Regions from separate parts of the Streptomyces sp. CA-146814 genome, predicted to be linked through region 3. Evidence: riboswitches for the same ligand, from Rfam matches in the RefSeq annotation. Region 3 holds a riboswitch; each other region holds the start of a gene.

The links. Region 3 has a riboswitch for cobalamin ahead of ACQP09_RS01400 (ABC transporter substrate-binding protein). Riboswitches for the same ligand answer to the same signal wherever they lie in the genome.
Region 1: it holds a riboswitch for cobalamin, as region 3 does, so the genes downstream of both, ACQP09_RS30540 (CoA-acylating methylmalonate-semialdehyde dehydrogenase) here and ACQP09_RS01400 (ABC transporter substrate-binding protein) in region 3, are expected to answer to the same signal.
Region 2: it holds a riboswitch for cobalamin, as region 3 does, so the genes downstream of both, ACQP09_RS24505 (ribonucleoside-diphosphate reductase subunit alpha) here and ACQP09_RS01400 (ABC transporter substrate-binding protein) in region 3, are expected to answer to the same signal.

The regions. Positions count from the first base shown of each region.
Region 1 is NZ_CP192068.1:6,911,950-6,915,214, reverse strand. It holds gene ACQP09_RS30550 (hypothetical protein) at 151-348, shown strand; gene cobF (precorrin-6A synthase (deacetylating)) at 466-1,284, opposite strand; cobalamin riboswitch at 1,411-1,589, shown strand; gene ACQP09_RS30540 (CoA-acylating methylmalonate-semialdehyde dehydrogenase) at 1,825-3,265, shown strand, end outside.
Region 2 is NZ_CP192068.1:5,437,868-5,441,132, reverse strand. It holds gene ACQP09_RS24515 (hypothetical protein) at 1-593, shown strand, start outside; gene ACQP09_RS24510 (GNAT family N-acetyltransferase) at 593-1,102, shown strand; cobalamin riboswitch at 1,167-1,288, shown strand; gene ACQP09_RS24505 (ribonucleoside-diphosphate reductase subunit alpha) at 1,423-3,265, shown strand, end outside.
Region 3 is NZ_CP192068.1:353,876-357,140, reverse strand. It holds gene ACQP09_RS01405 (beta-ketoacyl-[acyl-carrier-protein] synthase family protein) at 1-1,116, shown strand, start outside; cobalamin riboswitch at 1,212-1,396, shown strand; gene ACQP09_RS01400 (ABC transporter substrate-binding protein) at 1,458-2,510, shown strand; gene ACQP09_RS01395 (FecCD family ABC transporter permease) at 2,564-3,265, shown strand, end outside.

The sequences.
Region 1 (3,265 bases), 6.6 Mb from region 3:
TCGCTGACTTCCGGTCAGGTCGTGGGGGCATGGTGACTCAGATGTAACCGAATGGCGTAGGCGAACCGGAACCACAGAGCGTCACAGGCCGTTCTTCTTGCCAATACACGGCCGCCGACCCGCGGCGGCGACGAGCGAGGGAAGCGCTATATGAAGAAGACAGTCGGGTGGGCCCAGGACGGCGACGACTGGACGATCACGGTGAACGGCACTCTGTACCGGGCCGTCGAGCGGCCCACCGACGGGCGCGTGCACAACTATCTGGTGCGGGGCAACGACCTGACCGCCGAGTGCCCGAGCCTCGGTCACGGGCTGGGAGTGATCCGGGCGCACGAGTCCCGGAGCTGACCTCCGGCCGGGTACGACGGCGAGGTGCGGCGGCCGCTCGCGCCTCGACGCGACCCGCCGCCCTGTGTCACGTCACCCGCCCACCTGTCCGGGCCCCCGCTCGCGGGCCGGGGCCCGTCAGCTGTCCGTGCCGCCTGGGCTCTCCGTACCCTGGGCGCCCTCCGGCCGGTGGCGCAGCAGGTAGGTGTCCATGATCCAGCCGTGCCGTTCGCGGGCCTCGGCGCGCACGCGGCTGATCCGTTCGGCGACCTCGTCGAGCGGTCCGGAGACCAGGAGCTCGTCCGGGGTGCCGATGTAGGCGCCCCAGTAGATCCACAGGCCCCGGCCCGTCAGATGGGTGAAGCTCTCGTGGCCGTCGAGCATGACCACGATGTCGCCGTCGTCGTCCGGGAACCCCTCGGCGAGGCGTCGGCCCGGGGTGATGTGGACGGGGCGGCCGACCTGGTTCAGCGAGGTGCGGTGGCGGGCGGCGAGCGCCGAGACGCTGCTGATCCCGGGGACCACCTCATGGCCGAATTCCACCGTGCCACGGGCCTGGATGTCCTCCAGGATCGCGAGCGTGCTGTCGTACAGGGACGGGTCGCCCCACACCAGGAACGCCCCGCACTCCCCCGGCGCCAGCTCCTCGATGATCAGGCGTTCGCAGATGTCGGCGCGGCGGTGGCGCCAGTCGTGGACCGCCGTGGTGTAGCGGCCCCGGTCGTCCTGGGTGCGGTCCCGCCAGGGGTCCTCGGCCTCGACGACCCGGTAGGGACCGTCCAGGTGCTCGGCCAGGATGTCCCGCCGCAGCCGGGTCAGGGACTCCTTCTCCCGGCCCTTGCCGAGCACGAAGAAGACCTGCGCCCGGCGCATGGCCTTGATCGCGGCGAGGGTCAGGTGGTCGGGGTCGCCGGCTCCCATGCCGATGACGAGGATGTGGCGTGGTGCGTCGCTCATGTCGGCCGATCATGCCAGGAGCGGGGCGCGCGACAGCGCCGGGGGCGGGCCGGGGCGAGGCGGGGTGGACTTACTAGGACGTCCAACTATATGTTCGTGAGCAGAGGGGTGACCGGCATGGTGCCGGGCGCCTCGAAGGCCCGTGGTGTCAGGGAAGCCGGTGCGATTCCGGCGCGGTCCCGCCACTGTGACCGGGGAGTTCGTCCTCGCAGGACACGCCACTGACGGTGAAGGCGCCGTCGGGAAGGCATGAGGGCGCGCGCTGATCCGGGAGTCAGGATACCGGCCACGGGATTGTTCCGTGTTTCCACGAGGATGGAGCAGACACGCATGGCACCGGTCCGCACCCACGGCCCCGCAGGCCCGTCCCGGCGAGCGGTTATCCCCGCCCCCTGACGGCCTCCGCCCTCCGCGTCCCCCCCGACGGCGAGCCCTTCCACGCCCCTGCGCGCACCCGACCGGTGCGCTGTGCGGCGGCGGGGGCCCGTGCGCCATCCCCGGATCTCACCTGACGATCTCACCGACGAGAGCAGGCTTTCCATGGTCCGCGAACTCACCCATTTCATCGGCGGCAAGCACACGCCCGGCACCTCGGGCACGTACGGCGATGTGTACGACCCCAACACCGGCCGGGTCCAGGCCCGGGTGCCGCTGGCCGGCCGGTCCGAGACCGAGGCGGCCATCGCCGACGCGGCCGAGGCGCAGCTGGAGTGGGGCGAGTGGAACCCGCAGCGCCGGGCCCGCGTCCTGCTGCGCTTCCTCCAGCTGGTCGAGCAGGAGAAGGACTCCCTGGCCCGGCTGCTCTCCTCCGAGCACGGCAAGACCGTGGCCGACGCGCACGGTGACATCGCGCGCGGCCTGGACGTGGTGGAGTTCGCCGCCGGTGTGCCGCACCTGGTGAAGGGCGAGTTCAGCGACAACGCGGGCGCCGGGATCGACGTCCACTCGCTGCGCCGGCCGCTCGGCGTGGTCGCCGGCATCACCCCGTTCAACTTCCCGGCGATGATCCCGCTGTGGAAGGCCGCACCCGCTCTGGCCTGCGGTAACGCCTTCATCCTCAAGCCGTCCGAGCGGGATCCTTCGGTGCCGCTGCGGCTGGCCGAACTCTTCCTGGAGGCCGGGCTTCCGCCGGGCGTGCTGAACGTCGTCAACGGCGGCAAGGAGGCCGTGGACACGCTGCTGGAGGACCCGCGCGTCAAGGCGCTCGGCTTCGTCGGCTCGACGCCGATCGCCGCGCACATCTACGCGACGGCCGCCGCTCACGGCAAGCGGGCGCAGTGCTTCGGCGGGGCGAAGAACCACATGATCGTGATGCCGGACGCCGATCTGGACCAGGCGGTGGACGCGCTGATCGGCGCCGGGTACGGCTCGGCGGGCGAGCGGTGCATGGCGATCTCGGTGGCCGTGCCGGTCGGTGCGGAGACCGCCGATGCGCTGGTGGCCAAGCTCACCGAGCGGATCGCCGAGCTGCGGATCGGCCGCTCGGACGACCCGGACGCCGACTTCGGGCCGCTGGTGGGCCGGGACGCGGTGGACCGGGTGCGCGGCTATGTCGACCTCGGCGTGGAGGAAGGAGCCGAACTGGTCGTGGACGGCAGGGACTTCACCCTCGAAGGCCACGAGGAAGGGTTCTTCGCGGGCGCCTCGCTCTTCGACCGGGTCACCCCGGACATGCGGATCTACCAGGAGGAGATCTTCGGCCCGGTGGTCTCCGTGGTGCGTGCGACGGACTACGAGGAGGCGCTGCGGCTGCCTTCGGAGCACGCGTACGGCAACGGCGTGGCGCTCTTCACCCGGGACGGCGACATCGCCCGCGACTTCACCCGCCGGGTCGACACGGGCATGGTCGGCGTCAACGTGCCGATCCCGGTGCCGGTGGCGTACCACACGTTCGGCGGCTGGAAGCGGTCCGGTTTCGGCGACCTCAACCAGCACGGTCCTGACTCCATCCGCTTCTACACCCGTACGAAGACCGTCACTT
Region 2 (3,265 bases), 5.1 Mb from region 3:
CCGTGCCGGCGCCCGGCTCGAAGTCGCCGGCGGACCGGAGCTCCTCGGCCGAACCGGCGCCCGACCGGGCGGAGCTGGAGGCGCGGGCGAGCGCCGTGCAGCTCGTCGCGGAGCATGTGTGGGTGACCGAGGCCGCGGGCTACGCCTTGGCGCGCCAGTCGGTCGGGGTGCTCGGTGACGACGGGTTCGGCAGCTCCTACACCGCGCCGGACGGCGGGATGTTCCAGCTGTCGGTGGAGCGCCGCCCGCACGCCGTGGCCGACTGTACGGACGGCTCCGCGCCCGCCGGCGGTCAGGAGGCCCTGGTGACGTGCGAGCGGGACGGCGAACAGTGGTACCGCGCCACGGAGTCGGACCACGCGTACGCCCAGGAGCAGGGCGGCCTCGTGATCACGGTGAGCGGGGCGCGCGAGCAGGTGGACCGGGCGACGCTGCGGTCGGCGGCGCTGGCCGCCCACCGCGCCGACGACCACGAATTGGACCGGGTGCTGCCGCCCGCCGGGGACGGCTCCGGGCAGCAGCCGGTCGAGCGCGGCGACCTGCCGCCGGTGGGCGACGGCGCGCCGGACAACGAGGTGGGAGCGAGTGGCTGATGGATCTGACGATCAGAGTGGCGGAGCCCGCCGAGTACGCCGTGCTCGGCGGGATCATCGCCGAGGCGTATCTCGGTGACGGTCTGCTGGACGGCCCGCAGGATCCGTACCTCCTGAAACTGCGGGCGGTGGAGCAGCGGGCGGCCGAGGCCGAGGTGCTCGTGGCGCTCGACGCGGACGGGGTGGTGCTCGGTGGTGTGACGTATGCCGCTCCCGGCACGCCGTGGCGCGATATCTCCGGTCCGGACGAGGCCGAGTTCCGGATGCTGGCCGTGGCCCGCGCGGGGCGCGGACGGGGCGTGGGAGAGGCGCTCGTACGGGCGTGCGTCGAGCGGGCCCGGTCCGCCGAAGGCGTTCGGGGGCTGGTGCTGTCGACGCAGCCGGCCATGCTCCCGGCCCATAGGATCTACCGTCGGCTCGGCTTTCTGCGGACCCCTGAGCGGGACTGGGAGCCGGTGCCGGGCCTGCGCCTCATGACCTTCCGGCTGGAGCTGGAGGCGGCCTCCTGAGGGGCTTATGAAATCGACGCGACACAACATGTGGGGGCCGCAGCATCTGGCGGCCCCCACATGTATGCTCGACCTCGCTGTCGCCGCAGGGGAATCCGGTGCGAATCCGGAACTGTCCCGCAACGGTGTGATCAGTGTGCTTTGCACACCCGAAGTCCGAAGACCTGTCGACAGCGCGTCCGGCTCGACCGAACCGGACGCCAGACGTCCGGGCCTCGCGGATGGGCCGGTGGACGCCGTAGCAGTGCTGCCCTGAAGGGCATCGTGCTGCCCGGTTTCCCCGCTCGCCGCCGGCCCCCAGCCGAGCGAGGGAAAGCCCAGTGACCATCGCGCCCGCCGATCCGGTTTCAGCCACCGAATCCGCTGCCTCCACCACGTCCGGCGAAGGCACGAACGACGGACCCGGGACCGCCCTGTTGCGGACCCTCACCGACCTCACCGTCGATCTGCCCGACACCGACCCCGGACGGGTCGCCGCCTCCGCGCTGCGCGGGCGCAACGCCCGCTCCGACGAGGCCGAGCTGCGCTCGCTGGCCACCGAGGCGGCGGCGGGGCTGATCTCCGAGGACCCGGCGTACTCCAAACTCGCCGCCCGGCTGCTGACCCGTACGATCGCCGACGAGGCCGCGGGCCAGGGCGCCACGTCCTTCTCCGCCTCGGTCGCCGTGGGCCACCGCGAGGGGCTGATCGCGGACCGCACGGCCGCCTTCGTGGAGCTGCACGCGAAGGCGCTGGACGCGCTGGTGGAGCGGACGCTGGCGGAGGGCGCGGACGACCGGTTCGGCTACTTCGGTCTCCGTACGCTGCACAGCCGCTACCTGCTGCGCCACCCGATCACCCGCCAGGTCATCGAGACCCCGCAGCACTTCATGCTGCGCGTGGCCGCCGGTCTGGCCGAGGACGAGTCGGTGCGGGCGCTGGACGAGGTCGCCGCGCTCTACGGGCTGATGAGCAAGCTGGACTACCTCCCCTCCTCCCCCACGCTCTTCAACTCCGGCACCCGGCACCCGCAGATGTCCTCCTGCTACCTGCTGGACTCGCCCAAGGACGAGCTGGACTCGATCTACGACCGCTACCACCAGGTGGCGCGCCTCTCGAAGCACGCGGGCGGCATCGGCCTCTCCTACTCCCGTATCCGCGCCCGTGGTTCGCTGATCCGGGGTACCAACGGGCACTCCAACGGCATCGTGCCGTTCCTGAAGACGCTGGACGCCTCGGTGGCGGCGGTGAACCAGGGCGGCCGGCGCAAGGGCGCTGCGGCGGTCTACCTGGAGACCTGGCACGCGGACATCGAGGAGTTCCTGGAGCTCCGCGACAACACCGGTGAGGACCAGCGGCGTACGCACAACCTGAACCTGGCGCACTGGATCCCGGACGAGTTCATGCGCCGGGTCGACGCGGACACCGAGTGGTCGCTCTTCTCGCCCGCCGAGGTGCCCGAGCTGGTGGACCTGTGGGGCGACGAGTTCGACGCGGCCTACCGCGCGGCCGAGGCCAAGGGCCTGGCCCGCAAGACGATGCCGGCGCGTGAGCTGTACGGCCGGATGATGCGGACCCTCGCGCAGACCGGCCAGGGCTGGATGACGTTCAAGGACGCCTCCAACCGGACCGCGAACCAGACCGCCGAGCCGGGCCGGGTCGTGCACTCCTCGAACCTGTGCACGGAGATCCTGGAGGTCACCAACGACGGCGAGACGGCCGTCTGCAACCTCGGCTCGGTCAACCTGGGCGCCTTCGTGGCGAACGGCTCGATCGACTGGGAGCGCCTGGACTCCACGGTCCGTACGGCCGTGACCTTCCTCGACCGGGTCGTCGACATCAACTTCTACCCGACCGAGCAGGCCGGGAACTCCAACTCCCTCTGGCGGCCGGTCGGTCTGGGCGCGATGGGCCTCCAGGACGTCTTCTTCCAGCTGCGCCTGCCGTTCGACTCGCCGCAGGCCCGCGCGCTCTCGACGAAGATCTCCGAGCGCATCATGCTGGCCGCGTACGAGGCGTCCTGCGACCTCGCCGAGCGCTCGGGCCCGCTGCCCGCGTGGTCGGAGACGCGTGCCGCGCGCGGTGTGCTGCACCCCGACCACTACGACACCGAGCTGAACTGGCCGGAGCGCTGGGACGCGCTGCGCGCCCGGGTCGCGAAGACCGGTATGCGCAACTCGCTGC
Region 3 (3,265 bases):
CCCGAACTGCACGGCTGCGCCGTCGACTTCGCCTGTACGGTCTCCGGCATCGACCTGGACGAGGCGGTCGGCGGCCGGACCGCCTTCCGCATGGGCCGGTACGTCAAGTTCGCCGTCCTCGCCGCACGGGAGGCGGTGACCGACGCCGGGCTCGACCCCGCCCACTGGGACGGCGCCCGCGTCGCCGTCGTCGTCGGCACCAGCAGCGGCGGCTCCGCCGGACTGACCGAACAGGCCGTCGCCCTGGAGCGGCGCGGCCCCGAGGCCACTTCACCCTCGGGCATCCTGCTCACCATCCCGAGCATGCCCGCGGCGGAGATCGCCATCCAGATGAAGGCCACCGGCCCGAGCCTGGCCCCGTGCACGGCCTGCTCCTCCGGAGTGACCGCCCTCTCCGTGGCCCGCGACATGCTGGCGCTCGGTCAGTGCGACATCGCGATCGCCGGAGCCACCGAGTCGATCGTCTTCCCGGTCGCCATGACCGGCTTCGCCCGCTCGGGCGCGGCGGCGCTGCGGGACGGTGACGGGGACCCCGCCCGTCTCTGCCGTCCCTTCGCCGCCGACCGGGCCGGGCTCGTCATGGGCGAAGGCGCCGCGATCATGGTCCTGGAACGGGCCGAGGACGCCCGGGCCAGAGGGGCGGCCCCCCGAGCGCTGCTCGCCGGCACCGGCGCCACGACCGACGCCCACCACCCGACCTCCCCGCACCCCTCCGGTGCGGTCGCCGAGGCCGCCGTCGACGCGGCGCTGAGGGACGCGGGCTGGCGCGCCGAGGACGTCGACCACGTCAACGCGCACGGCACCTCGACCCCGCTGAACGACGCGACGGAAGCCGCTCTCATCGGCCGGGCCTACCCGCACCGGCCGCCCGTCACGGCCCCCAAGGGCGTCCTGGGCCACTGCATGGGAGCGGCCGGAGCCATCGAGGCGGGACTGACCGTCCTGACGCTCCAGCACGGCATCGTCCCGCCGATCGCCAACCTGGACGCCCCCGACCGCGGGTTCGCCATCGACTGCGTCACCAAGGCACCGCGTGAGGTGCCCGTACGACGGGCCGTCAGCCACTCCTTCGGCTTCGGCGGACAGAACGCGGTGATCGCGCTGCAAGCGCCGTAAGGGCCGGCCGGGCCGGTGCGGCGGGACGATCCCGCGCCGCACCGGCCCGACCGATGAAGCGGTCCCGCACCGGCTCTGAGCTGCGCGAAGACCCGTGATAGCTTGCCGGGGCCAGTCGAACCCCAGCGACGGGGTCAGGGAATCCGGTGCGAGACCGGAACTGACGCGCAGCGGTGAGGGGGACGGGCGAGGCCACGGCCACTGGAGCACCCACGCTCCGGGAAGGCGTCCCGCCCGGACGAACCCGAGTCCGAAGACCTGCTGGCACCCGTGCTCCGCACCCGGGGTACGGGACCGTACGACGGGCTCCGCGGCTGGGCCCAGAGACACCGAGGTCCTCCGTGCTGCCCAAGGCCACCCCCGCCCCGATACGCACCGCCGCCCTCCTCGCGGCCGGCGTCGTCCTGCTCACCGCCTGCGGCGGCGGGTCCACCTCCGCCGCCGGCGGTGGCGACAAGACCAGCGCCGAAGGCTTCCCGCTCACCCTCAAGAACTGCGGGCGCACCGTCACCGTGAAGGCGCCGCCGCAGCAGGCCGTCTCGGTCGACCAGGGATCGACGGAGATCCTCCTCTCGCTCGGCCTCGCCGACCGGCTCGCGGGTACCGCCACCTGGAGCGACCCGGTCATGAAGGGCCTGGAGAAGGCCAACGCGGGCGTCGAGCGCATATCGGAGAACCGGCCCTCGTCCGAGAAGGTCCTCGACAAGGAGCCCGACTTCCTCTCCGCCTCCTTCGCCTCCACCCTCGCCAAGGGCGGCGTCGCCCCGCGCGAACAGTTCGAGAAGCTCGGCGTCCCCACCTACATCTCGCCCGCCGACTGCACCGGCAAGGACAACAGCGGCGGCGGTGACGGAGCCCGTACCGCACCCCTCACCATGGACAGCGTCTACACCGAAGTCCGTGAGCTCTCCCAGGTGTTCGGCGTCCCCGAGCGCGGCGACGCCCTGGTGAAGAAGCTCCAGGGCCGGGTGGCGAAGGCCACCGACGGCATCGACGGTTCCAAGGCCTCTCTCCTCTACTGGTTCTCCGACTCCAAGGCCCCCTACCTGGCCGGCTGCTGCGGCGCCCCCGGTGTCATCACCCGGGAGCTCGGCGCGAAGAACGTCTTCGACGACACCCACGACGAATGGCCCCAGATCAGCTGGGAGACCGTCGCCGACCGCAACCCCGACGTCCTGGTCATCGGCGACCTGAGCCGCACCATGCAGACCGCCGAGAGCGCCGAGAAGAAGATCGAGTTCCTGGAGTCCAACCCGGTCACCAAGACCATGGACGCCGTCAAGAACCGCCGGTACGTGCTGCTCAGCGGCCAGGCCATGAACCCCACCATCCGGACGGTCGAGGGGCTGGAGCGCGTCGCCGCCGGGCTGCGCGACTTCGGGCTCGCGGGGTGAGCGGCGGGCATCCGACGGTGAAGGCGCGTGGGGTGAGCAGCGGCAGCCCGACGGTGGAGCGGCCCGCTGACGTACGGCGGGTCGGCGCGCCGGTGCAGGCGCTGATCTGGACCGGCGGACTCCTGCTCCTGCTGCTCTCCATAGCCGTCGCCGTCACGATCGGGCCGGCCCGGATCTCCGTCCCCGACGTCTGGTCCGCCGTCGCCTCCCATCTGGGCTTCGGCGGATCGGAGCTGAGCCCGATCCGGGACGGCATCATCTGGAACCTGCGCATGCCCCGTACCCTGCTCGCCGCCGTGTGCGGGGCCGGGCTCGCGGTGTGCGGCACGGTGATGCAGTCGCTGCTGCGCAACCCGCTCGCCGACCCGTTCGTCCTCGGCGTCTCCTCCGGAGCCTCCACCGGGGCGGTCGTGGTGGTGGTCCTCGGTGTCGGCGGGGGAGCGGTGTCGCTGTCGGCCGGTGCGTTCGTCGGGGCCATCTGCTCGTTCGCCCTGGTTCTGCTGCTCAGCCATACGCTCGGCTCCACGACCGACCGGGTGGTGCTCTCCGGTGTCGCGGCGATGCAGCTCTTCTCCGCCCTGACCTCGTTCGTCGTGATGACCTCGGCCGACGCCGAGCAGACCCGCGGAGTGCTGTTCTGGCTGCTCGGCTCGCTCAGCGGCGTCGGCTGGGGCGAGGTGGCGCTCTGCACCGCCGTTCTCGCCCTCTGCCTGGTGATCTGCCTGGCCCACGCCCGTACGCTCGACGCCTTCGCC